DNA from 3 places in the Streptomyces sp. NPDC027672 genome. Region 3 is predicted to be linked to each of the others. Evidence: riboswitches for the same ligand, from Rfam matches in the RefSeq annotation. Region 3 holds a riboswitch; each other region holds the start of a gene.
The links. A riboswitch is a leader RNA that binds a small molecule or an ion and turns the genes downstream of it on or off. The one in region 3 is predicted to bind cyclic di-AMP.
Positions count from the first base shown of each region.

Region 1: another riboswitch for cyclic di-AMP. It lies ahead of ACZ4SV_RS03940 (transglycosylase SLT domain-containing protein); the one in region 3 lies ahead of ACZ4SV_RS33010 (transglycosylase family protein).
Region 2: another riboswitch for cyclic di-AMP. It lies ahead of ACZ4SV_RS13350 (M23 family metallopeptidase); the one in region 3 lies ahead of ACZ4SV_RS33010 (transglycosylase family protein).

Region 1 covers NZ_JBVHSO010000001.1:866,710-875,883, reverse strand. Annotated here, with positions in the region: gene recQ (DNA helicase RecQ) at 1-292, shown strand, start outside; gene ACZ4SV_RS03955 (M56 family metallopeptidase) at 345-1,283, opposite strand; gene fahA (fumarylacetoacetase) at 1,506-2,723, opposite strand; gene ACZ4SV_RS03945 (HAD family hydrolase) at 2,984-3,796, shown strand; gene ACZ4SV_RS03940 (transglycosylase SLT domain-containing protein) at 3,838-4,320, opposite strand; cyclic di-AMP (ydaO/yuaA leader) riboswitch at 4,324-4,504, opposite strand; gene ACZ4SV_RS03935 (polyprenyl synthetase family protein) at 4,989-5,999, shown strand; gene ACZ4SV_RS03930 (LolA family protein) at 6,241-7,452, shown strand; gene ACZ4SV_RS03925 (ABC transporter ATP-binding protein) at 7,497-8,510, shown strand; gene ACZ4SV_RS03920 (ABC transporter permease) at 8,497-9,174, shown strand, end outside.
Region 2 covers NZ_JBVHSO010000004.1:514,510-523,683, forward strand. Annotated here, with positions in the region: gene ACZ4SV_RS13335 (bifunctional acetate--CoA ligase family protein/GNAT family N-acetyltransferase) at 1-20, opposite strand, end outside; gene ACZ4SV_RS13340 (HPr family phosphocarrier protein) at 197-478, shown strand; gene ACZ4SV_RS13345 (GntR family transcriptional regulator) at 671-1,357, opposite strand; gene ACZ4SV_RS13350 (M23 family metallopeptidase) at 1,556-2,311, opposite strand; cyclic di-AMP (ydaO/yuaA leader) riboswitch at 2,324-2,475, opposite strand; gene ACZ4SV_RS13355 (M16 family metallopeptidase) at 2,732-4,120, opposite strand; gene ACZ4SV_RS13360 (M16 family metallopeptidase) at 4,117-5,520, opposite strand; gene ACZ4SV_RS13365 (DNA gyrase/topoisomerase IV subunit A) at 5,850-8,306, shown strand; gene ACZ4SV_RS13370 (CobW family GTP-binding protein) at 8,487-9,174, opposite strand, start outside.
Region 3 covers NZ_JBVHSO010000019.1:18,748-27,921, reverse strand. Annotated here, with positions in the region: gene ACZ4SV_RS33030 (SurA N-terminal domain-containing protein) at 1-318, shown strand, start outside; gene ACZ4SV_RS33025 (nucleoside triphosphate pyrophosphohydrolase) at 523-1,617, shown strand; gene ACZ4SV_RS33020 (cytochrome P450 family protein) at 1,728-2,999, shown strand; gene ACZ4SV_RS33015 (transglycosylase family protein) at 3,169-4,281, shown strand; cyclic di-AMP (ydaO/yuaA leader) riboswitch at 4,465-4,638, shown strand; gene ACZ4SV_RS33010 (transglycosylase family protein) at 4,644-5,420, shown strand; gene eno (phosphopyruvate hydratase) at 5,734-7,014, shown strand; gene ACZ4SV_RS33000 (FtsB family cell division protein) at 7,114-7,590, shown strand; gene ACZ4SV_RS32995 (DUF501 domain-containing protein) at 7,641-8,234, shown strand; gene ACZ4SV_RS32990 (Ppx/GppA phosphatase family protein) at 8,231-9,172, shown strand.

The DNA.
Region 1 (9,174 bases), on a different contig from region 3:
TGCCGAGCAGGCCCGGGAACAGGGCGTCCCGGCGTACGTGATCTTCCACGACGCCACCCTCCGGGAGATCGTGGCCCGGCGGCCCGGTTCGGTGCGGGATCTGGGCACGGTGAACGGCGTCGGCGAGAAGAAGCTGGCGACGTACGGCGAAGGCGTGCTCCAGGTGCTGACCTCCCTGGGCGGGTCCGCGCCGGCCGCCCCCGGCGACGCACCGGCCGCCGCAGCCGGCGGCGCACCGGACGAGGACTGGCCCGAGCCGCCGGACGAGCCCGAGCCGGACGACTGGATATAGCGGCGGGACACAGCGTCCCGCCGGGGCGGGTGTCCGCCGGCCGGCGGGGCGCTCAGGACAGCGCGGTCAGGCCGGGCGCGAAGGTGATCAGCAGCGGCAGCAGCGGGACCAGCGCGGCCACCGTCGTGGTCAGGGCCCGCTGCCGGCGCAGCAGCCGTGGCGGCGGCTCCAGCAGCCGGTCCACGCGCTCGCCCAGCAGCCGGCGGCTGGAGGCGCAGGACAGGACGCCCCGGTGCTGGTTCAGCTCGATCAGGGCGAGGGCCGTGGTGAGGTGCCCGCAGCGCCGGGAGGCCGTGTCGTCGGCGGCCAGCTCGACCAGGCGGTGGGTCTGGTCGCAGAAGTGGGCGAAGAGCGGCACGCGCGGGAAGCCCGTGGCGAGCGCCGCGGACAGGTGCAGCAGCCAGTCGTGGTGGGCACGGGCGTGCCCGCGCTCGTGGGTGAGGACGGCGTCGAGCTGCACATCGGTGAGGCGGTGCAACGCCCCGGTGGTGACGACCAGTTGGGGCGGGTGGCCGGGCATCCACCAGGCGTCCGGGTACTCGTCCTCCAGGACCAGCATCGGGCCGCGTGCCGCCGGCAGTCCGGCCGGCAGTTCGGGGGCGCGCTCGCGCAGGTGCGCCCGGGCCTGGCCGCGGCTGCGGCGGACCTCGGCGAGTTCCCGGGCCAGCATCGCCGTCGTCCAGGCGGCCCCGCAGGCCAGCAGCACGGTGAGGGCGGCGGCCCAACCCGGCGCGGTGGACAGGTCGTAGGCGGCGGTGACGGCGGGCGGCGCGGGGGCGAACACGTGGTCGCGGACGGTGTGGAAGACGGCCGCCGCGCCCAGCACCAGTGCGGTCAGACAGCACAGCAGGACGGTGGCGACCAGGCACTGCCACACCCACAGCGCCACCACGGGATCCCGCTCGGGCCAGGCGGCCCGGGTCAGCGCGCGCGGCACCGGCACGGCGGCTGTCAGGGCGACGACGCTCAGCAGGAGCAGGCAGACGGTCATGCCGGGGCTCCGGTTCCTGGTCGGAGACGTATGCGGGTGCGGGTCTTGCCGGGCGCGCGGCGCAGGGTGGCGCGTCGCGCGGAACGAGTGGTGCGTGTCCTTGTCAGTATGACGAAGACAACGCCCCGAGTCAGGTGCCGAGGACGATCCGCCCGGCCCGCGCACCGACAGGGTCACGCGCGGGTGCCCCGGCCGGCCGCGCGTGGCCGGCCGGGGTGCCGCTCAGTTCGGTACGACCCGTCCGCCGACCTCGCCCAGTCCCACCCGGCGGCCGTCCGGGCCGGGCGCCCAGGCCGACAGGGTCACCGTGTCCCCGTCCTCCAGGAACGTCCGCTTGCCGTCCGGGAGGTCGAGGGGGTCGCGGCCGTTCCAGGTCAGCTCCAGCAGCGAGCCGCGCTGGCGTGCGGCGGGGCCGCTCACCGTGCCCGAGCCGTACAGGTCGCCCGTGCGTAGCGAGGCGCCGTTGACCGTCATATGCGCGAGCTGCTGGGCGGCGGTCCAGTACATGGTGGAGAACGGCGGCTCGGCGACCACGTGGCCGTTGACCGCGACGGAGATACGGAGGTCGTAGCCGCCCGGTTCGATGCCGGGCGCCGAGTCGTCCAGGTAGGGCAGCAGCGGGTGCGTGCGCTCCGGAGGTGCCACGCGGGCGTGCTCCAGCGCCTCCAGCGGGGTGATCCACGCCGACACCGAGGTGGCGAAGGACTTGCCGAGGAACGGGCCGAGCGGGACGTACTCCCAGGCCTGGACGTCCCGTGCGGACCAGTCGTTCAGCAGGCACAGCCCGAAGACGTGCTCCCGGAACGCGCCGAGCGGGACCGGGCTGCCCGGCCGCGACGGCACGCCCACGACGAAACCGACCTCGGCCTCGATGTCCAGCCGCACCGACGGGCCGAAGACGGGCGCGGGGTCGGCCGGGCCCTTGCGCTGCCCGGCCGGCCGTACGACGTCCGTGCCCGAGACGACGACCGTGCCGGAGCGGCCGTGGTAACCGATCGGCAGGTGCTTCCAGTTGGGGGTGAGGGAGTCCTCGGCGTCCGGGCGGAAGATCCGGCCGACGTTGCGGGCGTGGTGCTCCGAGGCGTAGAAGTCGACGTAGTCCGCCACCTCGAAGGGCAGGTGCAGGGCCACCTCGGACAAGGGGTGGAACAGCGGCTCGACGGCCGCGCGGTGCGCCGGGTCCGTGACCCAGGACGTGACGGCGCGCCGCACCTCCGACCAGGCGGCGGGGCCGGCGGCCAGCAGCAGGTTCAGGGTGGGCCGGGCGAGCAGCGGCTGGTGGGGCGAGCCGAGGGCCGCGGCGGCGGCGCCCGCGTCCAGGACGTGGTTCCCGAGCCGGACGCCGATCCTCCGCTCCGTGCTGCCGGCGGGCGAGAACACGCCGTAGGGGAGGTTGTGCGGGCCGAAGGGGTCGCCCTCGGGGACGTCGAAGGGGGGCATGGGGTGCTGCCTCACTCTCATCCGGGCCGTGCATGGCGATGCGTTCCATGTGGTCGCGCCACACGTTACGGCCGACATGCGTGTCATGGGCAGTGCCGCACGGCGGGCCCCGGAAGGGCGGCCGGACCGGGTGCGCCGGCGGCTTGCGCCGGCCCCGGCCGCCAGGAGGGCGTCCCCGCAGGGTATTTCGGGCCGGACGGCACACAAGTAGGCGCAAAGACGGGTGAGTCGGCGGGGCGCGGTGTCCGTATTCTCTGATCATGGCACCCACCCCGGCATATGCACTGATCGCCACCGACCTGGACGGGACGCTGCTGCGCGGCGACGACACCGTCTCCGACCGGTCGCTGGCCGCGCTCGCGCGGGTGGCGCGGGCCGGGGCCCGGCATCTGGTCGTGACGGGCCGCCCGGCCCCGCGGGTGCGGTCCCTGCTCGCCCGCCTGGGCTGCACGGGGCTGGCGGTGTGCGGACAGGGAGCACAGGTCTACGACGCCGGGGCCGGCCGGCTGCTGTGGTCGGTGCGGCTGGAGCGGGAGCTGGCGGAGACCGCGCTCGGCAAGATCGAGGCGGAGGTGGGGCAGGTGTACGCGGCGGTCGACCAGGACGGCGTGGACGGGCGCACGCTCATCGAGCCCGGCTACCGGATGCCCCACCCGACGCTGCCCGCGGTCCGCGTCGGCCGGCGGGCCGAGCTGTGGAGCGCGCCCATCAGCAAGGTGCTGCTGCGCCACGCCGAGCTGTCCGACGACGAGTTGGCGGCCGTGGCGCGCTCGGTGGTGGGCTCGCTGGCGACGGTCACCATGTCGGGGCCGGGCACCGTGGAGCTCCAGCCGGGCGGGGTGACGAAGGCGACCGGTCTGGCGCTGGCCGCCGAGCGGCTGGGGATCGGCGCCGAACGGGCCCTCGCCTTCGGTGACATGCCCAACGACATCCCGATGTTCGACTGGGCCGCGCGCGGTGTCGCCATGGCCGGCGCGCATCCCGAGCTGAAGGCGGTGGCGGACGAGGTCACCGCGTCGAACGAGGACGACGGCGTCGCCGTCGTCCTCGAAAGACTGTTCCCGGCCGGCTGACCGGGCCCGCGGTGGTGTCCGGGGACACCGACCGGTGCCGGTCAGTAGGCGCCGAACACGTTGTCGATCGATCCGTACCGGGCGGCGGCGTAGTTGCAGGCGGCGGTGATGTTCGCGACCGGGTCGTAGATGTCGAAGGACGTTCCGGCGACGTGGTAGGCGTTGAACGTCGGGTCGATGACCTGGAGCAGGCCCTTGGACGGGATGCCCTTGGCGGCGTTGGAGTCCCAGAGGTTGATGGCCGCCGGGTTGCCCGAGGACTCGCGCATCACGTTGCGGTAGATGCCGTGGTAGGTGCCCGGGATGCCCTTCTGGCCCATGATCGCGAGGGACTCGCGGATCCAGCCGTCGAGAGTGTTCGGGTAGCCGGCGGGGGTGGTGGCGGCCGCCGGGGCGGCGGTGGTGGCCGCGGCGGCGCCGGTCGCGCCGATCAGCGGCAGGGCGAGGACGGCCGCACCGGTGCAGGCGGCGGCGACGGCGCGGACGAGCCGGGTGTTGCGGGTGTGCTGAGCGGCGGCAGGCATGGGGAATCCTCTCCGGCGCCTGCGAGGTGAGCTGTCGGGTTCGGGCGGGGAGGCGCCCGGCCGTGCCCTGGAGGAGGCACGGCTTCACCCCTAGCCGTCCAGACGCGGCACGTGCCGCGCCGGGACGGCGGCTTACCTGGGTCCCCCGCTCCTGCCGTACGAATGAGTTCGTCGATGGGTTACGCGGGCGGCGGCAGGATTCGGCGTCCGCCCGACGGCCCGGAACGTATGCGAGAGCACATGTCGGGAACAAGTACCGGATGCGCTTAAGGCGCTATTTGACCTTGATCACCGCTGTATGGGGTACTTGATCCTTTGCGGTCGCCAATCCTCAACTCGCCGACGGGCAACGGGCGGACGGCGGTGTGGCGGGTGGGGTGGGTCCGTCGGCCGGGTGACCCAATTCACGAAATAGCAAATGACGTCAAATCAGACATGAGGGATTAGAGGCATTAGGGGCTTTCGAACCCAGAGTCCGGGTCGTGATGGAAGTGGAGTATTACTATGTGATCAAAACTATGCCCGCCATGATCCGATACCACCCAAGCTGGACGGGTGGGCGCTATCGGTGATCGAAACGGGACCGGATACGCTGACTTGAGTGATGGCAGCGACCTATCGACAAACCGTGTAATCGCCAGCAGACACCAGCAGACAGGAGACCCCTCGTGACCGTCGTCGGGCCGTTCGGGCTGAGCGTGCGGGACCAGGCTCTGGAAGCCGATGTCCAGGCCGGATTGGCGGCTGTCGAGGAAGGCTTGCTCGAGGCCACCAAGAGCGAGGTCCCGTTCATCACCGGGGCCGCGCAGCACCTCGTCCGGGCCGGCGGGAAGCGGTTCCGGCCCCTGCTCGTGATGCTCGCGGCCCAGTTCGGCGACCCTTACGCACCGGGCGTCGTGCCGTCGGCCGTGGTCGTGGAGCTGACCCACCTGGCCACGCTCTACCACGACGACGTCATGGACGAGGCGGCCGTGCGCCGGGGCGTGGACAGCGCCAACACGCGCTGGGGCAACTCCGTCGCGGTCCTCACCGGCGACTTCCTCTTCGCCCGCGCCTCCCACATCCTCGCCGACCTCGGCCCGGAGGCGGTCCGGGTGCAGGCCCTGGCCTTCGAACGGCTCGTCACCGGTCAGATCCTGGAGACCGCGGGCCCCTCCGACGGCCGCGACCCGGTCGAGCACTACCTGGACGTGCTGGCCGGCAAGACCGGCTCCCTGGTGGCGGTGGCGTGCCGGTTCGGCGCGATGATGTCCGGCGCCGACGAGCGGGTCGTCGACGTGCTCACCCAGTACGGCGAACGGCTCGGCGTCGCCTTCCAGCTCGCGGACGACGTCCTGGACATCGCCTCCGACTCCCACGAGTCCGGCAAGACCCCGGGCACCGACCTGCGCGAGGGCATCCCGACCCTGCCGGTGCTCCGGCTGCGCGAGCGGGCCGCCCGGCTGGGCCTGCCCGAGGACGTCGCGCTGTGCGAGCTGCTGGACTCCGACCTCAGCGACGACGCCCGGCACGCCGAGGCGCTGGCCGGGCTGCGCACGCACCCCGCGCTGGAGCAGGCCCGCCGGGACACGATCCGGTACGCGGAGGAGGCGCGGGCCGCGCTGGCCCCGCTCACCGAGTGCGACGCCAAGGCCGCGCTGACCGAGCTGTGCGACGCGGTGGTGCACCGCGCGGGCTGACCCGCCCGGCCGGCCCCGCCCGGCGATCACCCGTCCCCTAGGGGTCGGGAGGAGGCGCGGCCGTCCCGTGTCATACCGCAGGCGTACGCGCGGCTGGCTCCGTGGGGTGACGCTTCCGCGCGGCCGATTTGGTCATATGGACACCACGGACATCACCACTCCTCACCGTTTCGGGTGAGAATGGCGGTCAGGGTGGACCAGCGTGAGGACAGCCGCCGCCGACGACGGAGGTAGGGCACACATGGCACCGTACGACAGCGAGGACACAGTGGGCGCCACGCGGGACGAGGACGCGCGCACGGGACGGCGCACGGCCGCCCGGTACGCGCTTCCGGTCGCGGTGGTGGGGGTGGCGGCGGTCACGATCGGGCTCGTCCCGGCGCTCGCCGACTCCGGTGACCCCGATCTGCCGAAGATCAGCGCGCAGCAGCTCGTCGAGAAGATGGCCCGGTCGGACGTACAGCGGCTGTCCGGCACCGTGAAGATCAGCACCGACCTGGGCCTGCCCGACCTCGGCGGCCTGGAGGACGGGCTGCTCTCCGGGGCCCGGGGCGGCTCCGGCAAGGACTCCGGCGACGGCTCCTCGGCCGACCCGAAGGACAGGCTCACCGAGCTGGTGTCCGGCACGCACACCCTGCGCGTCGCCGCGGACGGCCCGGACCGGCAGAAGCTGTCGCTGCTGGAGCGCGGCGCCGAGTACAGCCTGATCCACGACGGCAAGGACGTCTGGGGCTACGACAGCAAGAGCAACGAGGTCTACCACTCCACCGCGCCCGCGTCCGGCAAGGACCACCGGGCCGAGGCGCCGGCCACGCCCAAGGACTTCGCCGACGAGGCCCTGAAGGCGGTGGACGACACCACGTCCGTCACCGTCGACGGCACCGCGCAGGTCGCCGGGCGCGACGCCTACAAGCTGCTGATCCGGCCCCGGCAGTCCGGCACCACGGTCGGCGCGATCAGCATCGCCGTGGACGCCAAGACGGGCCTGCCGCTGAAGTTCACGCTGACCCCGAAGAGCGGCGGCGCCGCCGTGGTCGACGCCGGCTTCACCCAGGTCTCCTTCGCCCGCCCGGCCGCCTCCGCCTTCGACTTCACCCCGCCCAAGGGCGCGAAGGTCACCGAGGAGAAGGACGCGGCCAAGGCACCGGAGCACACCCCGGAGCGCGGCGGACGGCCCGCCGGGGGCCCGGACGGACCGCAGGTCCTCGGCAAGGGCTGGACGTCCGTCGCCGTGATCGAGACGGGCGCCGAGGGCGGCCTGCCGACCGGCTCCCAGGGCGGGGACCTCGGCGGCTTCCTCGGCTCGCTCGGCGACCCGGTCTCCGGGAAGTTCGGCAAGGGCACGCTCTTCTCCACCCGCCTGGTCAACGCGCTGATCACCGACGACGGCAAGGTGTACGCGGGCGCGGTGACGAAGGAGACCCTGGTGAAGGCGGCCGACACGGGGAAGTGACCCCTGCGGGGCCGCCGCCGGACGCAGGAAGCGAGGGGGAGCCGATGGACGGACCGTCCGCCGCGGACCACGGCCCGCGGGACGCGCGCGCCGCGCACGATCCGGCGGCGCCCCCGGCCGCGGAGCCGGCGAGTGTGATCGTCACCCGGGGGCTCGGCAAGCGCTACCGCGGCGGCCAGCTCGCCGTGGACGGTCTCGACCTGACCGTCCCGGCGGGCAGCGTCTTCGGCTTCCTCGGTCCGAACGGCTCGGGCAAGACCACCACCATCCGCATGCTGATGGGCCTGATCCAGCCGACCGCGGGCACGGTCCGGGTGCTCGGCCGGCCCATGCCCCAGGCGGCCCGCACGGTCCTCCCGCAGGTCGGCGCGCTCATCGAGGGCCCCGCCCTGTACGGCTTCCTCTCCGGCCGGGACAACCTGCTGCGCTACGACGCCGCCGACCCCACCGCCGACCCGCGCACCCGGCACGCGCGCGTGGCCGCCGCACTGGACCGGGTCGGCCTCGCGGCCGCCGCCGGCAAGAAGGCGAAGGCGTACTCGCTCGGCATGAAACAGCGCCTGGGCCTGGCCGCCGCGCTGCTCCAGCCGCGCCGGCTGCTCGTCCTGGACGAGCCCACCAACGGCCTCGACCCGCAGGGCATGCGCGAGATCCGCGCCCTGGTCAGGGAAGTGGCCGCCGAGGGCACGACCGTCTTCCTCTCCTCCCACCTGCTCGACGAGATCGAGCAGGTGTGCACGCACGCGGCGGTCATGGCGCGCGGCCGGCTCGTCACCCAGGGCGCGGTGGCCGACCTGGCGGCCGGGGCGCGCGGCCGGCTGGCCGTGACCACCCCGGACCCGGCCGAGGCGGCCCGGGTGCTGAAGGAGCTGGGCGTCGGGGACGTGTCCTCGGACGGCGACCGGGTCACCGGCGAACCGCCCGGCCGGGATCTCGCCGAGGTGACCGCGGCCCTGGTCGCCGCGGGTGTCCGCGTCCGGGGCCTGACCGTGGAACGGGCCTCGCTGGAGGACGCGTTCGTGGCGCTGACCGGGGAGGGATTCGATGTCGCGGGCTGAGCCGCCGCGGACCGCAGCCGTCCGCCGTCCGCATCCGCTGTGGGCCCTCGGGCTGCTGCGCAGCGAACTGGTCACCACCGTCCGCCGGTGGCGCACGCTCGCCCTGCTCGGGGTGCTGGCCGCGGTGCCGGTGCTGGTCGGGATCGCGGTGCGGATCGAGACACGGGACGGCGGCCGGGCGGGCGGCGGCGAGGGCCCGGCCTTCCTCGCGCAGATCACCAACAACGGCCTGTTCCTGGTGTTCACCGCGCTGGCCGCCACCCTGCCGTTCTTCCTGCCGATGGCGGTCGGCGTCGTCGCGGGCGACGCGATCGCCGGGGAGGCCGGCGCGGGCACGCTGCGCTATCTGCTGGTCGCCCCGGCCGGCCGTACCCGGCTGCTGCTCACCAAGTACGCGACGGTGCTGGCCTTCTGCCTGCTGGCTACCCTGGTCGTCGCCGGTTCGGCGCTGGCCGTGGGCGCGCTGCTCTTTCCGCTCGGCGAGCTGACGACGATCTCCGGGACCCGGATCAGCCTGGCCGAGGGACTGGCCCGCGCCCTGCTGATCGCCCTGGTGGTGGCGGCCTCCCTGGTCGGCGTGGCGGCCCTCGGCCTGTTCGTGTCGACCCTCACCGACAGCGGCATCGCGGCGATGGCGACCACGGTCGGCCTGCTCATCACCGTG
Region 2 (9,174 bases), on a different contig from region 3:
CGGTCCGCCGAGGTCTGCATGGGCCCCAGAGTACGGCTCGTGTACGACAATGGCGCGAGGCAGTCCGTGGGGGCGGAACGCCGGACCGAGGCCGCGGTCCGGAGCCGCGCCGGGGCGGGACACGGGTCCCCTCCGGGCATGCTTCACGATATGGGAAACTGGTCTAGACAACCTGAACACCGAAGGGCAGCAACACATGGCTGAGCGCCGCGTCAACGTCGGCTGGGCCGAGGGCCTTCACGCCCGCCCCGCCTCCATCTTCGTCCGAGCCGCCACGGCCACAGGCGTCCCGGTGACGATCGCCAAGGCCGGGGGCAACCCCGTCAACGCGGCCTCCATGCTGGCCGTCCTGGGTCTGGGCGCCCAGGGTGGCGAGGAGATCGTCCTGGCCTCCGACGCCGAGGGCGCGGACGCCGCCCTGGACCGTCTGGCCAAGCTGGTCGCCGAGGGCCTGGACGAGCTGCCCGAGACGGTCTGACCGTCCGCGCACCGAGGCCGAGCAATACCGGAAGCCGTGCCGTCCGCACCGGATGGCGCGGCTTCCGCGTTTTCCCGGCCGCATTTCCGCCCGGCGCCCGGACGGCCGGTGCCGAGTAATTCCCGGCACCGGGAAAATGGCAGCGGAAAACAGCCGCCACCGAATAACTCCTCTTTGTATACGGTGCCCGTGTTAAAGCCGCAGACCCGATACGTTTACGGCATGTTGCGAAGTCCTCACCCGGTCCCCGGCACGGGTGGAACGCAGCCGGTGCGCGCCCGTGGCCCGCTCGGCGTGCAGCGCCGTCAGCGCCCGCGCGCGCTCGCCGTCCCCGCGCGCCACGGCGTCCACGATCGCACCGTGCTCCGCCCAGGTCTCCGCCGGGCTCACCGGGGGCTCCACCGTGTACATCCACGCGATCTTGTGCCGCAGCTGGGTCAGCACCGCGGTCAGCGACGGGCTGCCGGACGCCTGCGCCAGGGTCTCGTGGAACCAGCCGCCCAGCGCGCGCAGATCCTCGCTGTGGCCCCTCCTGGCCCGCTCCTGGCCCAGCCGGACCAGGCCTCGTAGCACTTTCAGATGGGCCTCAGTGCGCCGCTGGGCGGCCCGCGCGGCGCCCAGTGGCTCCAACAGCGTCCGCATCTCCAGCACGTCGGCGGCCTCCTGCTCGGTCGGCTCGGCCACGCACGCGCCCGCGTGCCGGCGCGTCACCACGAAGCCCTCGGCCTCCAGGGTGCGCAGCGCCTCGCGGACGGGGACGCGGGAGACGCCGTAGCGGCGGGCCAGGACTTCCTCGGTGAGGCGGCTGCCGCGCTCGTAGACACCGGCGACGATATCGTCCCGGACAGCGGTGCACACCGAGTGCGCCGGAATACGCATGACCGACCTCCGCCTTAATCCCCGTGAAACGCCGACGATGGACGCGTGTTCCGTGACTCTATGACAATGAGCCGGAATTTCCGACGGCGGGTCGTAATTCATGGATATTTTTTGGTCAGCGGGGGTGGCGGACACCACGGAATACGGCGAAAGCCCCGGCTCGGTGAGCCGGGGCTGGGAAGGACCGCGCGGGACGCGTCAGATGTGCACGCCGTGGCCGCGGAGGTAGGCGACGGGGTCGACGTCGGAGCCGTACTCGGGGGTGGTGCGCGCCTCGAAGTGCAGGTGCGGCCCGGTGACGTTGCCGGTGGCGCCGGACAGGCCGATCTGCTGGCCCGGGACGACCTGCTGGCCCACGGTGACGCCGATGGACGACAGGTGCCCGTACTGCGTGTACATGCCGTCGGCCATCCGGATCACGATCTGGTTGCCGTACGCGCCGCCCCAGCCCGTGGAGACGACCGTGCCGGAGCCCACCGCGTGGACGGCCGTGCCGCTGGCCGCGTGGAAGTCGATGCCGGTGTGCGAACCGGAGGACCACAGGGAGCTGCTGGCCCGGTAGGCCGTGGAGACGTAGGAGTGCGCGATGGGGGCGACGAAGGTGTTCAGCCGCTTGCGCTCGGCCTCGCGGGCGGCACGGGCCCTGGCCTGGCGCAGCTCCTCGGCCCGCTTGGCGGCGGCCTTCGCGGCGGCCTCCTCGGCCGCCTTCCGCTCGGCGGCCTGCTGCTGCGCGGTGGCCTGGGCGTCGATCAGGCCGGCGACGTCCTCGGTCGCGGCGAGGACCGGGGTGAGACCGGTCTGGTCCGCGGGGTTACCGGCGGCGACCGCCGGGGAGGCGGCGAGGGAGCCGAGCACGCCCGTGGTGGTCAGGGCCGCGACGCCGGCCGCCTGCGCGGTGGTCCGCTTGACCCGGCCGGGCTTGCGGTGCTTGCCGGTGGCGCACATGAACGCCATGTGGTGGCTGGTCCTTTCCTTCCCTCTCGCCTACCGGGTTAGCTGACGGGTTCGGAGCAGGAAGGTCTCCTACGGGCCCCCTCGCGGGCGCCCGATTCACCCCAGGGACGTGGGTCCCCGGCTCCCCTGGCTCGCGCCGTACGGGGACTCGGCGATGACTGTCCGGTGCCGCGGGTGCGGCGCACTGCCTGACGAACAGCCCAGGTGACGCTACGGCGGCCCGCTTTCCCACCTCAAACGAATCCGGCTTTTTGTAGCGCATCCCACAGGGCAGACAGGCAACCTCCGCCCCAAATCGGGCACCTGAGGGAGCGAGTGGAACAGTGGAGGCCCTGACGGCCGGTGCACCGTCAGGGCCCCCAGGCGCGCGTGCCGTGCCCGCCGCGTACGCCGCGTACGCCGCGTACGCCGTGCGGGGCGCTACTCGGCCGACACCACCGTCACTTCACCGATGCCGAGCGCCTCGACCGGTGCCTTGATCTGGGCGGCGTCGCCGACCAGGACGGTCACCAGCCGGTCCACCGGGAAGGCGTTCACGACGGCCGCGGTGGCCTCCACCGTGCCCGTGGCGGCCAACTGCCGGTACAGCGTCGCCTGGAAGTCGTCGGGCAGGTGCTGCTCGACCTGGTCGGCCAGCGTGCTCGCGACGGCCGCCGCGGTCTCGTACTTCAGCGGCGCCACCCCGACCAGGTTCTGTACGGCGACGTCCCGCTCGGCGTCGGTCAGGCCCTCCGCCGCGAGGGTGCGCAGCACCTTCCACAGGTCGTCCAGCGCGGGACCGGTGTTCGGCGTGTCCACGGAGCCGCTGATGGCGAGCATCGCGGCGCCCGTGCCGTCCGGCGCCGAGCGCAGGACCTGGCCGAAGGAGCGCACGCCGTAGGTGTAGCCCTTCTCCTCGCGCAGGACGCGGTCCAGGCGGGAGGTGAGGGTGCCGCCCAGGCAGTACGTGCCGAGCACCTGCGCGGGCCACACCCGGTCGTGCCGGTCGGGGCCGATCCGGCCGATGAGCAGTTGCGTCTGCACGGCGCCGGGCCGGTCCACGATGACCACGCGCCCGGTGTCGTCGGCGGTCACCGGCGGCACCGGCCGGGGCTCGCCCGGCGTGCCGGTCCAGGTGCCGAGGGTGTCGTCGAGCAGTGCGTCCAGGTCGATGCCGGTCAGGTCGCCGACGACCACCACGGTGCCCGTGGCGGGCCGCACATGCCGGTCGTAGAAGGCGCGTACGGCCCCGGCGTCGATCTTCGCGACCGTCTCCTCGGTGCCCTGGCGCGGCCGGGACATCCGGGAAGTCGCCGGGAACAGCTCCCTGGAGAGCTCCTTGGCGGCCCGGCGGGAGGGGTTGGCCAGCTCGTGCGGGATCTCGTCCAGGCGGTTGCGGACGAGACGCTCGACCTCGCTCTCGGCGAACGCGGGCGCGCGCAGGGCGTCGGCGAGCAGTCCGAGGCCCTTGGCCAGGCGGGAGGCCGGGACCTCCAGGCTGATCCGCACTCCGGGGTGGTCGGCGTGCGCGTCCAGGGTGGCGCCCGCGCGCTCCAGCTCCGCCGCGAAGTCCTCGGCGGAGTGCTTGTCGGTGCCCTCGGAGAAGGCCCGCGCCATGATCGTGGCGACGCCGTCCAGGCCGGCCGGCTCGGCCTCCAGCGGCGCGTCCAGCAGCACCTCCACGGCGACGACCTGCTGGCCGGGGCGGTGGCAGCGCAGCACGGTCAGGCCGTTGCCGAGCGCGGCGCGCTCGGGGGCCGGGAACGCCCAGGGCCTGGCGTCACCGGGCTGTGGCTGGGGGTGGAACTCCATGGTGGCGAGTTCGGTCACTGGGCCGTCTCCTCGTTCTCGGTCTCGTCGCGGGCCGCCTCTACGGTCGCTTCCTGCTCCGGGTCCTCGGGGATCCCGGTGTCCTCGACGGCCTCCGGGGACTTCGGCTCGTAGACGAGGACGGCGCGGTTGTCGGGCCGCAGGCGGGCCTTGGCGACCTCCTGGACCTCCTCCGGGGTCACCTCCAGGACGCGCTGGACGGCGGTCAGGGCGAGCTGGGGGTCGCCGAACAGGACGGCGAACCGGCACAGTTCGTCGGCGCGGCCGGCGACCGTGCCGAGCCGGTCCAGCCACTCGCGCTCCAGCTGGGCCTGGGCGCGCTCCATCTCCTCGGGCGTCGGGCCCTCGGCGGCGAACCGGGCCAGCTCCTCGTCGATGGCGGCCTCGATCACCGGCACCTCGACGTCACCGGAGGTCTTCACGTCCAGCCAGCCCATGGAGGGCGCGCCGGCCAGCCGCAGCAGGCCGAAGCCGGCGGCGACGGCCGTACGGTCGCGGCGCACCAGGCGGTTGTACAGGCGGGAGGACTCGCCGCCGCCGAGGACGGTCAGGGCGAGGTCGGCCGCGTCGCACGCGCGCGTGCCGTCGTGCGGGAGCCGGTAGGCGGCCATCAGGGCGCGCGCCGGCACCTCCTCCACGACGACCTCGCGCAGCTGCTCGCCGATGACGTCCGGCAGGGAGCCGTCGCGGGGCGCGGGCTTGCCGTCGTGGGACGCGATGGAGCCGAAGTACTTCTCGACCCAGGCGAGGGTCTGCTCGGGGTCGATGTCGCCGACCACGGAGAGCACCGCGTTGTTCGGCGCGTAGTAGGTGCGGAAGAACTGGCGGGCGTCCTCCAGGGTGGCCGCGTCCAGGTCCGCCATGGACCCGATCGGCGTGTGGTGGTACGGGTGGCCCTCCGGGTACGAGGCCGCGGTCAGCCTCTCGAAGGCGGTGCCGTAGGGCACGTTGTCGTAGCGCTGGCGGCGCTCGTTCTTGACGACGTCCCGCTGGTTCTCCATGGACTCCTCGTCCAGGGCGGCCAGCAGCGAGCCCATGCGGTCGGCCTCCAGCCAGAGCGCCAGCTCCAGCTGGTGGGCGGGCATGGTCTCGAAGTAGTTGGTGCGTTCGAAGCTGGTGGTGCCGTTCAGCGAGCCGCCGGCGCCCTGCACCAGCTCGAAGTGGCCGTTGCCCTTGACCTGCGCGGAGCCCTGGAACATCAGGTGCTCGAAGAGGTGGGCCAGGCCGGTGCGTCCCTTGACTTCGTGACGGGAGCCGACGTCGTACCAGAGGCAGACCGCCGCCACGGGGGTCAGGTGGTCCTCGGAGAGCACCACGCGCAGACCGTTGGCCAGGCGGTGCTCGGTCGCTGTCAGGCCCCCGGAGCCTGCCTCGGCTGTGGTCGTGTGACCCATGGGCATGTACGTCCCTTCGCGAGCGGAGGCGGTCGAAAGAAACCGCGGTGTTCCTGCCGTTCCTGCCACTGTATGCAAAGCGTGCGGGGCCCCGGCGAAGTTCCCGCGGCACGTACGCCGACAGCGGATCGCGCGCTTCCCGCCGGACGTGCGCGGCGGCGGATCGCGTAGCCTGCCTCGGACCCCGCCCCGGACGGTCTCCCGCCGCCAGGGCCGGGCCGCTTCCCGGAGCGGCCCGGGCCCCCGCACCGGGTCGTGGCACGGCTTGTCAGTGCCTCGGTCCACAATGGTCGGCGTCAGATCCGTCCCACGCTTCAGCAAGGAGCCAGGCAGCGATGGCCCGCCGCAGCACCAAGACCCCGCCGCCCGACGATTCGTTCGAGGAGAGGATCCTCGACATCGACGTCGTGGACGAGATGCGTGGCTCCTACCTTGAATACGCCTATTCGGTCATCTACTCACGCGCCCTGCCGGACGCCCGTGACGGCCTCAAGCCGGTGCACCGCCGGATCGTCTACCAGATGAACGAGATGGGCCTGCGCCCCGAGCGCGGCTATGTGAAGTGCGCCCGGGTCGTCGGCGAGGTCATGGGCAAGCTGCACCCGCACGGCGACGCGTCGATCTACGACGCGCTGGTGCGCATGGCGCAGCCCTTCTCCATGCGCGTGCCGCTCGTCGACGGCCACGGCAACTTCGGCTCCCTGGGCAACGACGACCCGCCGGCCGCCATGCGGTACACCGAGTGCCGGATGGCCGAGGCGACGGGCCTGATGACCGAGTCGATCGACGAGGACACGGTCGACTTCGCACCGAACTACGACGGCCAGGAGCAGGAGCCGGTAGCGCTGCCCGCCGCCTTCCCGAACCTGCTGGTCAACGGCGCCTCGGGCATCGCGGTCGGTATGGCCACGAACATGCCGCCGCACAACCTGCGCGAGGTCGTCGCCGCCGCCCGGCACCTGATCCGGCAGCCGAACGCCGACCTGGACGCGCTGATGAAGCACGTCCCGGGCCCCGACCTGCCCACCGGCGGCCGGATCGTCGGCCTGGACGGCATCCGGGACGCGTACGCGACCGGCCGCGGCACCTTCAAGATGCGCGCCACCGTCTCCATCGAGGACGTCACCGCCCGCCGCAAGGGCCTGGTCGTCACGGAACTGCCGTTCACGGTCGGCCCCGAGAAGGTCATCGCGAAGATCAAGGACCTGGTCAACGCGAAGAAGGTCCAGGGCATCGCCGACGTCAAGGACCTCACCGACCGCGAGCACGGCCTGCGCCTGGTCATCGAGATCAAGAACGGCTTCGTGCCGGAGGCGATCCTGGAGCAGTTGTACAAGCTGACCCCGATGGAGGAGTCCTTCGGCATCAACAACGTCGCCCTGGTCGACGGCCAGCCGCTGACCCTGGGGCTGAAGGAGCTGCTGGAGGTCTATCTGGACCACCGCTTCACCGTGGTCCGGCGCCGCAGTGAGTTCCGCCGCGGCAAGCGGCGCGACCGGCTGCACCTGGTCGAGGGCCTGCTGACCGCGCTGGTCGACATCGACGAGGTCATCCGGATCATCCGGTCCAGCGAGAACTCCGCGCAGGCCAAGGAGCGCCTGATCGAGCGCTTCTCGCTGAGCGACGTGCAGACGCAGTACATCCTCGACACGCCGCTGCGCCGGCTCACCAAGTACGACCGGATCGAGCTGGAGGCGGAGAAGGAGAGGCTCACCGCGGAGATCGCGGAGCTGACCCGGATCCTGGAGTCGGACGCGGAGCTGCGCAAGCTGGTCTCCGCGGAACTGGCCGCCGTCGCGAAGAAGTTCGGCACCGACCGGCGCACGGTCCTGCTGGAGTCCGGGGCCGCTCCGGTGGCCGCCGTCCCGCTCCAGGTGGCCGACGACCCGTGCCGGGTGCTGCTGTCCTCCACCGGGCTGCTGGCCCGTACGGCGACCGACGAGCCGTTGCCGCGGGCGGGCGCCAAGCGGGTCAAGCACGATGTGATCGTGTCGGGGGTGCCGGCGACCGCGCGCGGGGTGATCGGCGCGGTGACCTCGGCGGGCCGGCTGCTGCGGATCAACGTGGTCGACCTGCCGCGGCTGCCCGAGCCGGTGACCGTGCCGAACCTCTCCGGAGGAGCCCCGCTCGCGGAGTTCGTCTCCCTGGACGACGACGAGACGGTGGTCTGCCTGACCACGCTGGACGAGTCGTCCCCGGGTCTGGCGCTCGGCACCGAGCAGGGTGTCGTCAAGCGGGTGGTGCCCGACTATCCGTCCAACAAGGACGAGTTGGAGGTCATCACGCTCAAGGAGGGCGACCGGATCGTCGGCGCGGTGGAGCTGCGCACCGGCGAGGAGGACCTGGTGTTCATCACGGACGACGCGCAGTTGCTGCGCTTCCAGGCGTCGATCGTCCGTGCCCAGGGCCGTCCGGCGGGCGGTATCGCGGGCATCAAGCTGACCGAGGGCGCGAAGGTGATCTCGTTCACGGCGGTCGACCCGGCCGCCGACGCGGTGGTGTTCACGGTGGCGGGCTCGCGCGGCACGCTGGACGACTCGGTGCAGACGACGGCCAAGCTGACCCCGTTCGACCAGTACCCGCGCAAGGGCCGGGCCACGGGTGGCGTGCGCTGCCAGCGGTTCCTGAAGGGCGAGGACTGCCTGTCGCTGGGCTGGGCGGGCCCGGCGCCCGCGCGGGCGGCGCAGAAGAACGGCACTCCCGCGGAGCTGCCGGAACCGGACCCGCGCCGGGACGGCTCGGGCACGTCGCTCCCGAAGACGGTATCGGTGGTGGCGGGCCCGGTGCTGTGAGCACGGCCTGTGCTGTGAGCGGGCCGATCCTCTAGGGACGGCCGGTTGTCTGAGCGCGGCCGGGCTTTGGGGGTGGCCGGTGCTGGGGGGCGACCGGGGCTCTGGGGCGGCCGGGGCTCCGAGCCCCGGCCGCCTTCTGGGCCGGGGCGCCCGAGCGGGGTCGCGGCGGCTCCGGGCGGGCTAGACGGGCGGGTCCGGGTCCTCCAGGTCGGGTTCCGTCTCCTCCGAGCCCTGTACGTAGCGCAGGACGCCCCACATGCCGTGCTCGTCGGCGTGCGCGGTGTCGTTCTCGCACGCCTGGAGCTCCTTGCGGAGGGCGTCCGCGTCGATACCGGAGCCGATCAGCACGAGCTGGGTGAGCCGGTCGTCGCCGGCCGGCCAGGGCTCCGGGTAGAAGCGCAGGAACCGGCCGACGGCATGCACGGCGTAGCGGTGGAGCGGGTCGTACGGCCCGAAGCCGATGTACCCCTTGATCCGGTACAGCCCCTCCGGCCGGCTGTCCAGGAACCGCATGAGCCGGCGCGGTTCCAGGGGCACGGCGGAGGTGTAGGACAGGCTGTCGTAGCCGGAGTGCATATGGCCGGCCCGGTCGTGGCCTCCGCCTTCGTCCTCCTCCTCGTGGTCGTGCAGGTCGTCGAAGGACAGCTGCCCGACGCGCTCCTCGCTCGGCCGGCAGTCGAAGAGCAGCTCGGGATCGATCCGGCCGTAGGTGGCGGGGACGACGGCGGCGCGGTCGGCGAAGGAGCCGACGAGCCGCAGGATGCGGCCGGGGTCGTCGGCACGGTCCAGCTTGTTGACGACGACCAGGTCCGCGAGGGCGAGGTGCCGGTCGATCTCGGGATGCTTCGCGCGCGTGTCGTCGAACTCG
Region 3 (9,174 bases):
CGCGCGGAGCTGGCGCGGCAGGCCGGCGGCGGCAAGGGCCTGGAGACGGCATGGCTGCAGAAGTACGGCATCGCGCCGGCCCGCCTCGACGACAACCTGCGCCTGCAACTGGAGGCCCAGAAGCTGGCCGCGAAGCTGGGCACCGACACCACCCGGCCCGCCTTCTGGCAGGCCCTGTCCAAGGCGTCCGCGGAACTGCGCGTCGACCTCAACCCGCGCTACGGCGCCTGGGACGTGCAGAAGAGCAGCCGGGTGGACGCGAAGACGCCCTGGGTCCGGGAGGTCACCGCGCAGGCCGGCCAGCCGATCACGACGTAACCGGGCCACGACGTAACCGGGCCCGGGGACGGGACGCGGCCGGGGCGGGAAGCGAGACCGGGACTCGCCACGGGGTCGTCACGGGCCACGGGCCGGATGCACGACCGGGTCATCGGATGCGCGGCCGAGTCATACGATCACACGACTCCTCCGCCCTGTGGATAACCCGATCCGCGTCCTCGCGCCGTGGGTTACGTTCGGATCGTGAACGAATCCAGCGCCGCAGCCCACCCCGCACCTCGTGCCGAAGCCGGTTCGGAAGCCGCCCCCGGCCGCATCGTCCTGCTCACCACCAGCCACCGCGTCGCGCCCGGCCTGCTGTCCTGGCCCGCCTGGCAGGCCCTGCGCACCGCCGACACCGTGCTGTGCGCGGACGGCGCGCATCCGCAGCTGCCGTATCTGCGGGAGGCCGGGACAGCGGTCGCGGAGGCGTCACCGACCGCCGAGGAGCTGGTCGCGGCGTGCGCCGGCGGACGGACCGTGGTGGTCGTGGCGACCGGCGAGGGCGAGCCGGCGCTCACCGACGGCCTCGCCCGGCTGGCCGGCTCCGGCCGGATCGCCATGCCGGAGCTGGAGCTGCTCCCCGCGTCGTACGACCTGCCGGGCGCCCGCCTGCTGGACCTCGTGCAGGTCATGGACCGCATCCGCGCCGAGTGTCCCTGGTCCTCCCGGCAGACCCACGAGGGCCTGGCGAAGTACGGCATCGAGGAGGCGTACGAACTGGTCGAGGCGATCGAGGCCGGCGACCGCGCGGAGCTGCGCGAGGAGCTGGGCGACGTCCTCCTCCAGGTCGTCTTCCACTCCCGGATCGCCGAGGAGCACCCGGACGAGCCGTTCTCCATAGACGACGTGGCCGGCGGCATCGTCGCCAAGCTCATCCACCGGCACCCGCACGTCTTCGGCGACGCGGAGGCGGAGACACCGGAGGACGTCAAGGAGCACTGGCTGCGCACCAAGGCCGAGGAGAAGCGCCGTACGTCGGTCACGGACGGCGTCCCGCTCGGCCAGCCCGGCCTGGCCCTCGCCGCCAAGCTGGCCTCCCGCGTCCGCACGGCGGGCCTGGAGGTCCCCGTGCCGCGCGGCGAGGGGATCGGCTACCGGCTCCTCGCGCTGGCGGCCGGCGCCGAGGCGGACGGCGTCGACCCCGAGGCGGCCCTGCGGGCGGCGGCCCGGGCGTACCGGGACGCGATCAGGAACGCGGAGAACCCGCACGCGACGGACACCGGGGGAGACACCGAGGACCCCGACGACCCCGACGGCACCGACGGCACCGACGACCAGGAGGACTGGGAGAACTAGGAGGACCAGGGGACCAAGAGAACCAGGCGGACTGGAATAACCAGGAGAACCACGCGGACCCTCGCCAGGGTGTGGCGGAGCCGTCCCGGAGGTCCGGATACCGTCGGGGAGTGACCGAGCAGCCCCACCCCGACCAGCCGGCCCCCGCCCTCTTCACGTGGGAGTTCGCCGCCGACCCCTACCCCGCCTACGCCTGGCTGCGCGAGCACGCCCCCGTGCACCGGACCCGGCTGCCGAGCGGTGTCGAGGCGTGGCTGGTCACCCGGTACGCCGATGCCCGGCAGGCCCTGGCCGACCAGCGGCTGAGCAAGAACCCGGCCCACCACGACGAGCCCGCGCACGCCCGGGGCAAGACCGGTATCCCCGGCGAGCGCAAGGCCGAGCTGATGACGCATCTGCTGAACATCGACCCGCCGGACCACACCCGGCTCAGGAAACTGGTCAGCAAGGCGTTCACACCGCGCCGGGTCGCCGAGTTCGCGCCCCGGGTGCAGGAGCTGGCCGACCGGCTCATCGACCGCTTCGCGGCGGCCGGCTCCGCCGACCTCATCCACGACTTCGCCTTCCCGCTGCCCATCTACGCCATCTGCGACCTGCTCGGCGTCCCGGCCGAGGACCAGGACGACTTCCGGGACTGGGCGGGCATGATGATCCGGCACGGTGGAGGACCCCGGGGCGGGGTCGCCCGGTCGGTGAAGAAGATGCGCGGCTACCTCGCCGAGCTGATCCACCGCAAGCGCGAGGCGCTGTCCGCCACGCCCGCACCGGGTGAGGACCTGATCTCCGCCCTGATCCGGGCCTCCGACCACGGCGAACACCTCACCGAGAACGAGGCCGCCGCCATGGCGTTCATCCTGCTGTTCGCCGGTTTCGAGACGACCGTCAACCTCATCGGCAACGGCACCTACGCCCTGCTCACCCATCCCGGACAGCGCCGGCGCCTCGAGGAGTCCCTGGCCCGCGGGGAGCGGGACCTGCTGGAGACCGGCGTGGAGGAACTGCTGCGCTACGACGGTCCGGTGGAGCTGGCCACCTGGCGGTTCGCCACCGAGCCGCTCACGCTCGGCGGGCAGGAGATCGCGCCGGGCGATCCGGTGCTCGTCGTCCTGGCCGCCGCCGACCGGGACCCGGAGCGGTTCGCCGACCCGGACGTGCTGGACCTCGGCCGCCGCGACAACCAGCACCTCGGCTACGGCCACGGCATCCACTACTGTCTCGGCGCGCCGCTCGCCCGGCTGGAGGGCCAGACCGCGCTGGCCACCCTGTTCACCCGCCTGCCCGGTCTGCGGCTCGCCGCCGACCCGGCCGAACTGCGCTGGCGCGGCGGGCTCATCATGCGTGGCCTGCGCACCCTGCCGGTCGAGTTCACGCCCACGGCCTGATCACCGGACCTCCCGGGGAAGATGACAGAAACTCAACTCTGTGATCTTCATGTGATCTGTGCGGCATGAACTTGTGACAAGTGATCGTCTGCCGATACGTTCACCCATCAGCGCGACGGGCGGCACCAGTCCGCCGCGCCGGTCCTGCTGTCGCTCGAAAGGCTTCTGCATGCTCTCCGGGAACGGCCGACACCGTCGCCCCCGCCAGGCTCCGGCCCTCCTCGTCGCGGCCGGCGTGACCGGCTCCGCCATCGCCCTCCCGCTCCTCGGCGCGGCCGGCGCACACGCCGCCGACGCCACCACGTGGGACAAGGTGGCCGAGTGCGAAAGCGGCGGCTCCTGGAGCGCGGACACCGGCAACGGGTACTACGGCGGCCTGCAGATCTCGCAGGACGACTGGGACGCCTACGGCGGCACCCAGTACGCGGACAGCGCCGACCAGGCCAGCCGGCTCCAGCAGATCGCCGTCGCCGAGAAGATCCTGGCAGACCGGGGCACCACGCCCTGGGCCACCTGCGCCCTGCTGTCCGGCCTGACGCCGGACTCGGGCTCCGTGGACGTCGACACGGGCGTCGGCGAACCCGGGCAGGACGGCCGTACGGGCGAACCGTCCGCACCGGCGGACGGCTCCGGCACTTCGGACACCCCGGGCGACTCCGGCACCCCGTCCGGCCGGCCGGATCCCTCGCCCTCCACGGAAGCCGGCTCCGACAGCGGCTCTGGCACCCCTTCCTCCCCGGACGCCGGCGGCACGCCGGACACCAAGCCGGGCAAGGGCAAGGGCAAGGGCAAGCACAAGGGCAAGGAAGCGGACGAGGACGCGGCCAAGGGCACGGGCGGGACCACCGGTCCGACCGGCACCAACACCCCCAAGTCCGACAAGTCCCCCGCCGCGGACGCCGGAAACCCCCAGGGTGCCGGCAGCGCGCCCGGCTCGGCCCCGGACGCCGGGGTCGAGAGCAACCCGCAGCGGGCCGCCGGTTCTTGGAGCCTCGTCGACACCGGAGCCGTCGCGTCGGGTGGACGCCACCGGGGCGCGAGTGCGGACGAAACCGTGACAAACGGTCAGGGCGCCACGCTGTCCGGCCGGCATGCCACCCGGGAGGCGGACACCTACACCGTCCGCCAAGGCGACTCCCTCGTCTCCATCGCCGACTCCCTTGACGTCGACGGCGGATGGCACGCGCTGTACGCCGGCAACAAGAAGGCCATCGGCGCCGACCCGAACCGCATCACCGCCGGTCAGACCCTGGAAGTAGGGGGCGAAACGGGCGGTAAGTAGGCGGAGTTGACGCCCCGCTTAGCGCCCTAATGTCCGGTTTGGCGAAAGTGTGGGATGAGTCTCAGAAGCCCTGATCGTCTTTGAAATTCGCCGGATCCCGTGTCTACGGTCGAGGCCGCTCGTCACCACGAGCCCCGGCAACCGCCACGCCGAATCCTGCCAGTGGTTGCCCGGGAACAGTCGTCGCGTCATGCGCCGTAGGCAGGAGCGGGGGAACCAAGGTAGGCGCCGGAACCGGCACTTGAGGCCGGCACCGGCTGGGGGTGAAGCCGCACACCGCGCAAGCGGGGGTGCGGCCGGGCAACTCAACCGGCCCGAACCCGACAGCTCACCTCGTAGGCGTCGGTGAGGGGAATCGATCCATGCTGTTTACCGGTAAGGGCAAGCACCGTCGTCCGTCCAAGGCCGTCCGCGCCATCACGCTCGCCGGTGTCACCGGCGCCGCCGTCGCCGCCCCGCTGATGGCGGCCGGCAACGCCTCCGCCGCCACCGACTCCCAGTGGGACACGGTCGCCCAGTGCGAGTCCGGCGGCAACTGGGCCATCAACACCGGCAACGGTTACTACGGCGGCCTGCAGTTCTCCGCCTCCACCTGGGCCGCCTACGGCGGCACGCAGTACGCGGCCACCGCCGACAAGGCGAGCAAGTCGCAGCAGATCGCCGTCGCCGAGAAGGTCCTCGCGGCGCAGGGCAAGGGCGCCTGGCCGGTCTGCGGCACGGGCCTGTCGAGCACCCCGTACAACGGCTCCGCCCCGAGCACCCCGTCCACCTCCGGCTCGGGCTCGACCTCCGGCTCCGGCTCCACCTCCGGCTCGGGTTCCACCTCGGGTTCGGGTTCCGCCTCCACCTCGGGTTCGGGCACCACCACCCGCTCCGCCGACCAGCAGGCCGCCTCCCGCTCCGCCGAGCGTCCGGCCGCGTCCGCGGGCCAGAGCACCGGCAAGACCGTCACCACCCCGACCGGCAAGAAGGTCGAGAAGGGCGACGGCGAGTACAAGGTGGCCCAGGGCGACACCCTCAGCACCATCGCCGCCGCGCACCAGGTCGCGGGCGGCTGGCAGAAGCTGTTCGAGCTGAACAAGGACATCGTCCAGGACGCCGACCTCATCTACCCGGGTCAGCAGCTGCACCTGAAGTGACCTCGGGCGCCCGGCCGGACCGCCGCGCCCGTAGATCCCGCGGACCACACTGAAGGCCCGTGCGGACCACCCCCGTCCCCACGGGCTCCCCGCCCCGGTGCGTGTTCCCCCGTACGCACCGGGGCGGGGCTTTTGCGTGCCCGCCGCGCGCGGAGGTTCCCCGGAACCCTTTGTTTCGAAAAGAAACAAAGGGTACGGTCGGCTTGTCCACGGGACGGTCGGTCGCGGGCCGGCGGCCCCGGGACGGTTAGGCTCTAGGCGCAAGGCACACCAGCCCCGCACTTCCAGCGTCACATCCAAGAAGGAGATGCTCGTGCCGTCCATCGACGTCGTCGTAGCCCGGGAAATCCTGGACTCCCGAGGCAACCCCACGGTCGAGGTCGAGGTCGGCCTCGACGACGGCAGCACGGGTCGTGCCGCCGTCCCGTCCGGCGCCTCGACCGGCGCCTTCGAGGCCATCGAGCTGCGCGACGGTGACCCGAACCGCTACCAGGGCAAGGGTGTCGAGAAGGCCGTCCTCGCCGTCATCGAGCAGATCGGCCCGGAGCTGGTCGGCTACGACGCCACCGAGCAGCGCCTGATCGACCAGGCCATGTTCGACCTGGACGCCACCGACAACAAGGGCTCCCTGGGCGCCAACGCCATCCTCGGCGTCTCCCTCGCCGTCGCCCACGCCGCCTCCGAGGCCAGCGACCTGCCGCTCTTCCGCTACCTGGGCGGCCCGAACGCGCACCTGCTGCCGGTGCCGATGATGAACATCCTGAACGGCGGCTCGCACGCCGACTCCAACGTGGACATCCAGGAGTTCATGATCGCCCCGATCGGCGCGGAGTCCTTCTCCGAGGCGCTGCGCTGGGGCACCGAGGTCTACCACACCCTGAAGAAGGTCCTGAAGAGCAAGGGCCTGTCCACGGGTCTCGGCGACGAGGGCGGCTTCGCCCCGAACCTCGGCTCCAACCGCGAGGCCCTCGACCTCATCCTGGAGGCGATCAAGGAGGCCGGCTACACCCCCGGTGAGCAGATCGCCCTGGCGCTCGACGTCGCCGCGTCCGAGTTCTACAAGGACGGCTCCTACCTCTTCGAGGGCAAGACCCGCTCCGCCCAGGAGATGACCGACTACTACGCCGACCTGGTCGAGGCGTACCCGCTGGTCTCCATCGAGGACCCGCTGTTCGAGGACGACTGGGCGGGCTGGAAGACCATCACCGACAAGCTGGGCGACAAGGTCCAGCTCGTCGGCGACGACCTGTTCGTCACCAACCCCGAGCGCCTGGCCCGCGGCATCGAGGAGGGCGCCGCCAACGCCCTGCTGGTCAAGGTCAACCAGATCGGCTCGCTGACCGAGACGCTGGACGCCGTCGAGCTGGCCCAGCGCAGCGGCTTCAAGTGCATGATGTCCCACCGCTCCGGCGAGACCGAGGACGTCACCATCGCCGACCTGGCCGTCGCCACCAACTGCGGCCAGATCAAGACCGGCGCCCCGGCCCGCTCCGAGCGTGTCGCCAAGTACAACCAGCTGCTGCGCATCGAGGAGATCCTCGACGACGCCGCGGTGTACGCCGGCCGCAGCGCGTTCCCGCGCTTCAAGGGCTGACCCGACCCGGCCGCGCCCGAGCCAGTCGTCCGTACGTCCCCGGACCCGGTCCCGTACCGTGTCCGGGGACGTACGCGCGTATGACGGGAGGCGGGGACGATGGCCGTGAGGGACCGGGACCGGTTCTCCACCGCGACCAGACTGCGGCTGCTGGGCGAGCAGACGGCTGCCCGGGTCTACCGCTCCCAGACCAAGCGGCAGGCCCGCCGCTCCCGGCTCACCGGCCGCGCGGCGCTGCTCGCGCTGGTGCTGTGCTCGATGGTCGTCGCCCTCGCCTACCCGATGCGGCAGTACGTCTCCCAGCGCGCGGAGATCGCCGACGTGCAGCGCCGGCAGGAGCAGGCCCGGCACCGCGTCGAACAGCTACGCGACCTGAAGGCGCGCTGGCAGGACGACGCCTACGCCGAGCAGCAGATCCGCCGCCGGCTGCACTACGTGCGGCCCGGCGAGACCGGGTACGTGGTCGTGGACCCCGGCGCGGCCAGGCAGTCCCGCGCCGACCTCGGGGCCGCCCGCCGGCCCTGGTACGCGAACCTCTGGGACGGCGTCGACAAGTCCGACGCGTCCGACCAGTGAGCCGGTGCGAAGACCGGCACACCGACCAGAAAGCCACACGGAAAGCAGTCATGGAAACGCCTCCGCCGCCCACTTCGCGCACCGAGCCCACCGACGCGGACGTAGCGGCCTTCAAGCAGCAGCTGGGCCGTCCGCCGCGGGGCCTGCGGGCCATCGCGCACCGCTGCCCCTGCGGCCAGCCGGACGTCGTGGAGACGGCGCCGCGCCTGCCCGACGGCACGCCCTTCCCGACGCTCTACTACCTGACGTGCCCGAAGGCGTCCTCCGCCATCGGCACGCTGGAGGCGAACGGCGTGATGAAGGAGATGACCGAACGGCTCGGGCGCGACCCCGAACTGGCCGCCGCCTACCGGGCCGCGCACGAGGACTACATCCGGCGCCGGGACGAGATCGAGGTCCTCCAGGGCTTCCCGAGCGCCGGCGGCATGCCGGACCGGGTGAAGTGCCTGCACGTGCTCGTCGCCCACTCGCTGGCCGCCGGTCCGGGCGTGAACCCGCTCGGCGACGAGGCCCTGGCGATGCTGCCCGAGTGGTGGCGCAAGGGCACGTGCGTGACCCCGGCCGGACCGCCGGACCAGGCGGTGACCCCGCAGGAGGGCACGGGCGACCTCGCGGCCCGGCCCGTCGAGGAGGGTGAGCAGTGACCCGTGTCGCCGCCGTCGACTGCGGTACGAACTCCATCCGGCTGCTCGTCGCGGACGCGCACCCGGACACCGGCGAGCTCGTCGAGCTGGACCGCCGGATGACGATCGTGCGGCTCGGCCAGGACGTCGACCGCACCGGCCGGCTCGCCCCCGAGGCGCTGGAGCGCACCTTCGCCGCCTGCCGCGAGTACGCGGCCGTCATCAAGGAGCACGGCGCCGAGCGCGTCCGCTTCGTCGCCACCTCCGCCTCCCGGGACGCCCGGAACCGGGACGACTTCGTGCGCGGCGTGCGGGACATCCTGGGGGTGGAGCCGGAGGTCATCACCGGCGAGCAGGAGGCCGAGTTCTCCTTCACCGGCGCCACCAAGGAGCTGACCGGCGACACCGGCCTCGCCCGGCCCTACCTCGTCGTGGACATCGGCGGCGGCTCCACCGAGTTCGTCGTCGGCGACGACCGGGTGCGCGCCGCGCGGTCGGTGGACATCGGCTGCGTGCGCCTGACCGAACGTCACCTGGTGCGCGAGGGACGGGTGGGCGACCCGCCCGCCGAGGAGCAGATCGCCGCGATAAGGGCCGACATCGAGGCCGCGCTGGACCTGGCCGGACGGACGGTCCCGCTGCGCGAGGCGCGCACCCTGGTGGGCCTCGCCGGATCGGTCACCACGGTCTCCGCGATCGCCCAGGAGCTGCCCGCCTACGACTCGGCGCGCATCCACCACTCCCGGGTCTCCCGGGACCGGGTCCGCGAGATCACCGAGCGGCTGCTGCGCTCCACGCACGCCGAGCGCGCCGCCATCCCCTCCCTGCACCCCGGCCGGGTCGACGTCATCGGCGCGGGCGCCCTCGTACTGCTAGCCATCATGGAGCGGACCGGCGCGCAGGAGGTCGTGGTGAGCGAACACGACATCCTCGACGGCATCGGTTGGTCCTTGGCCTGACC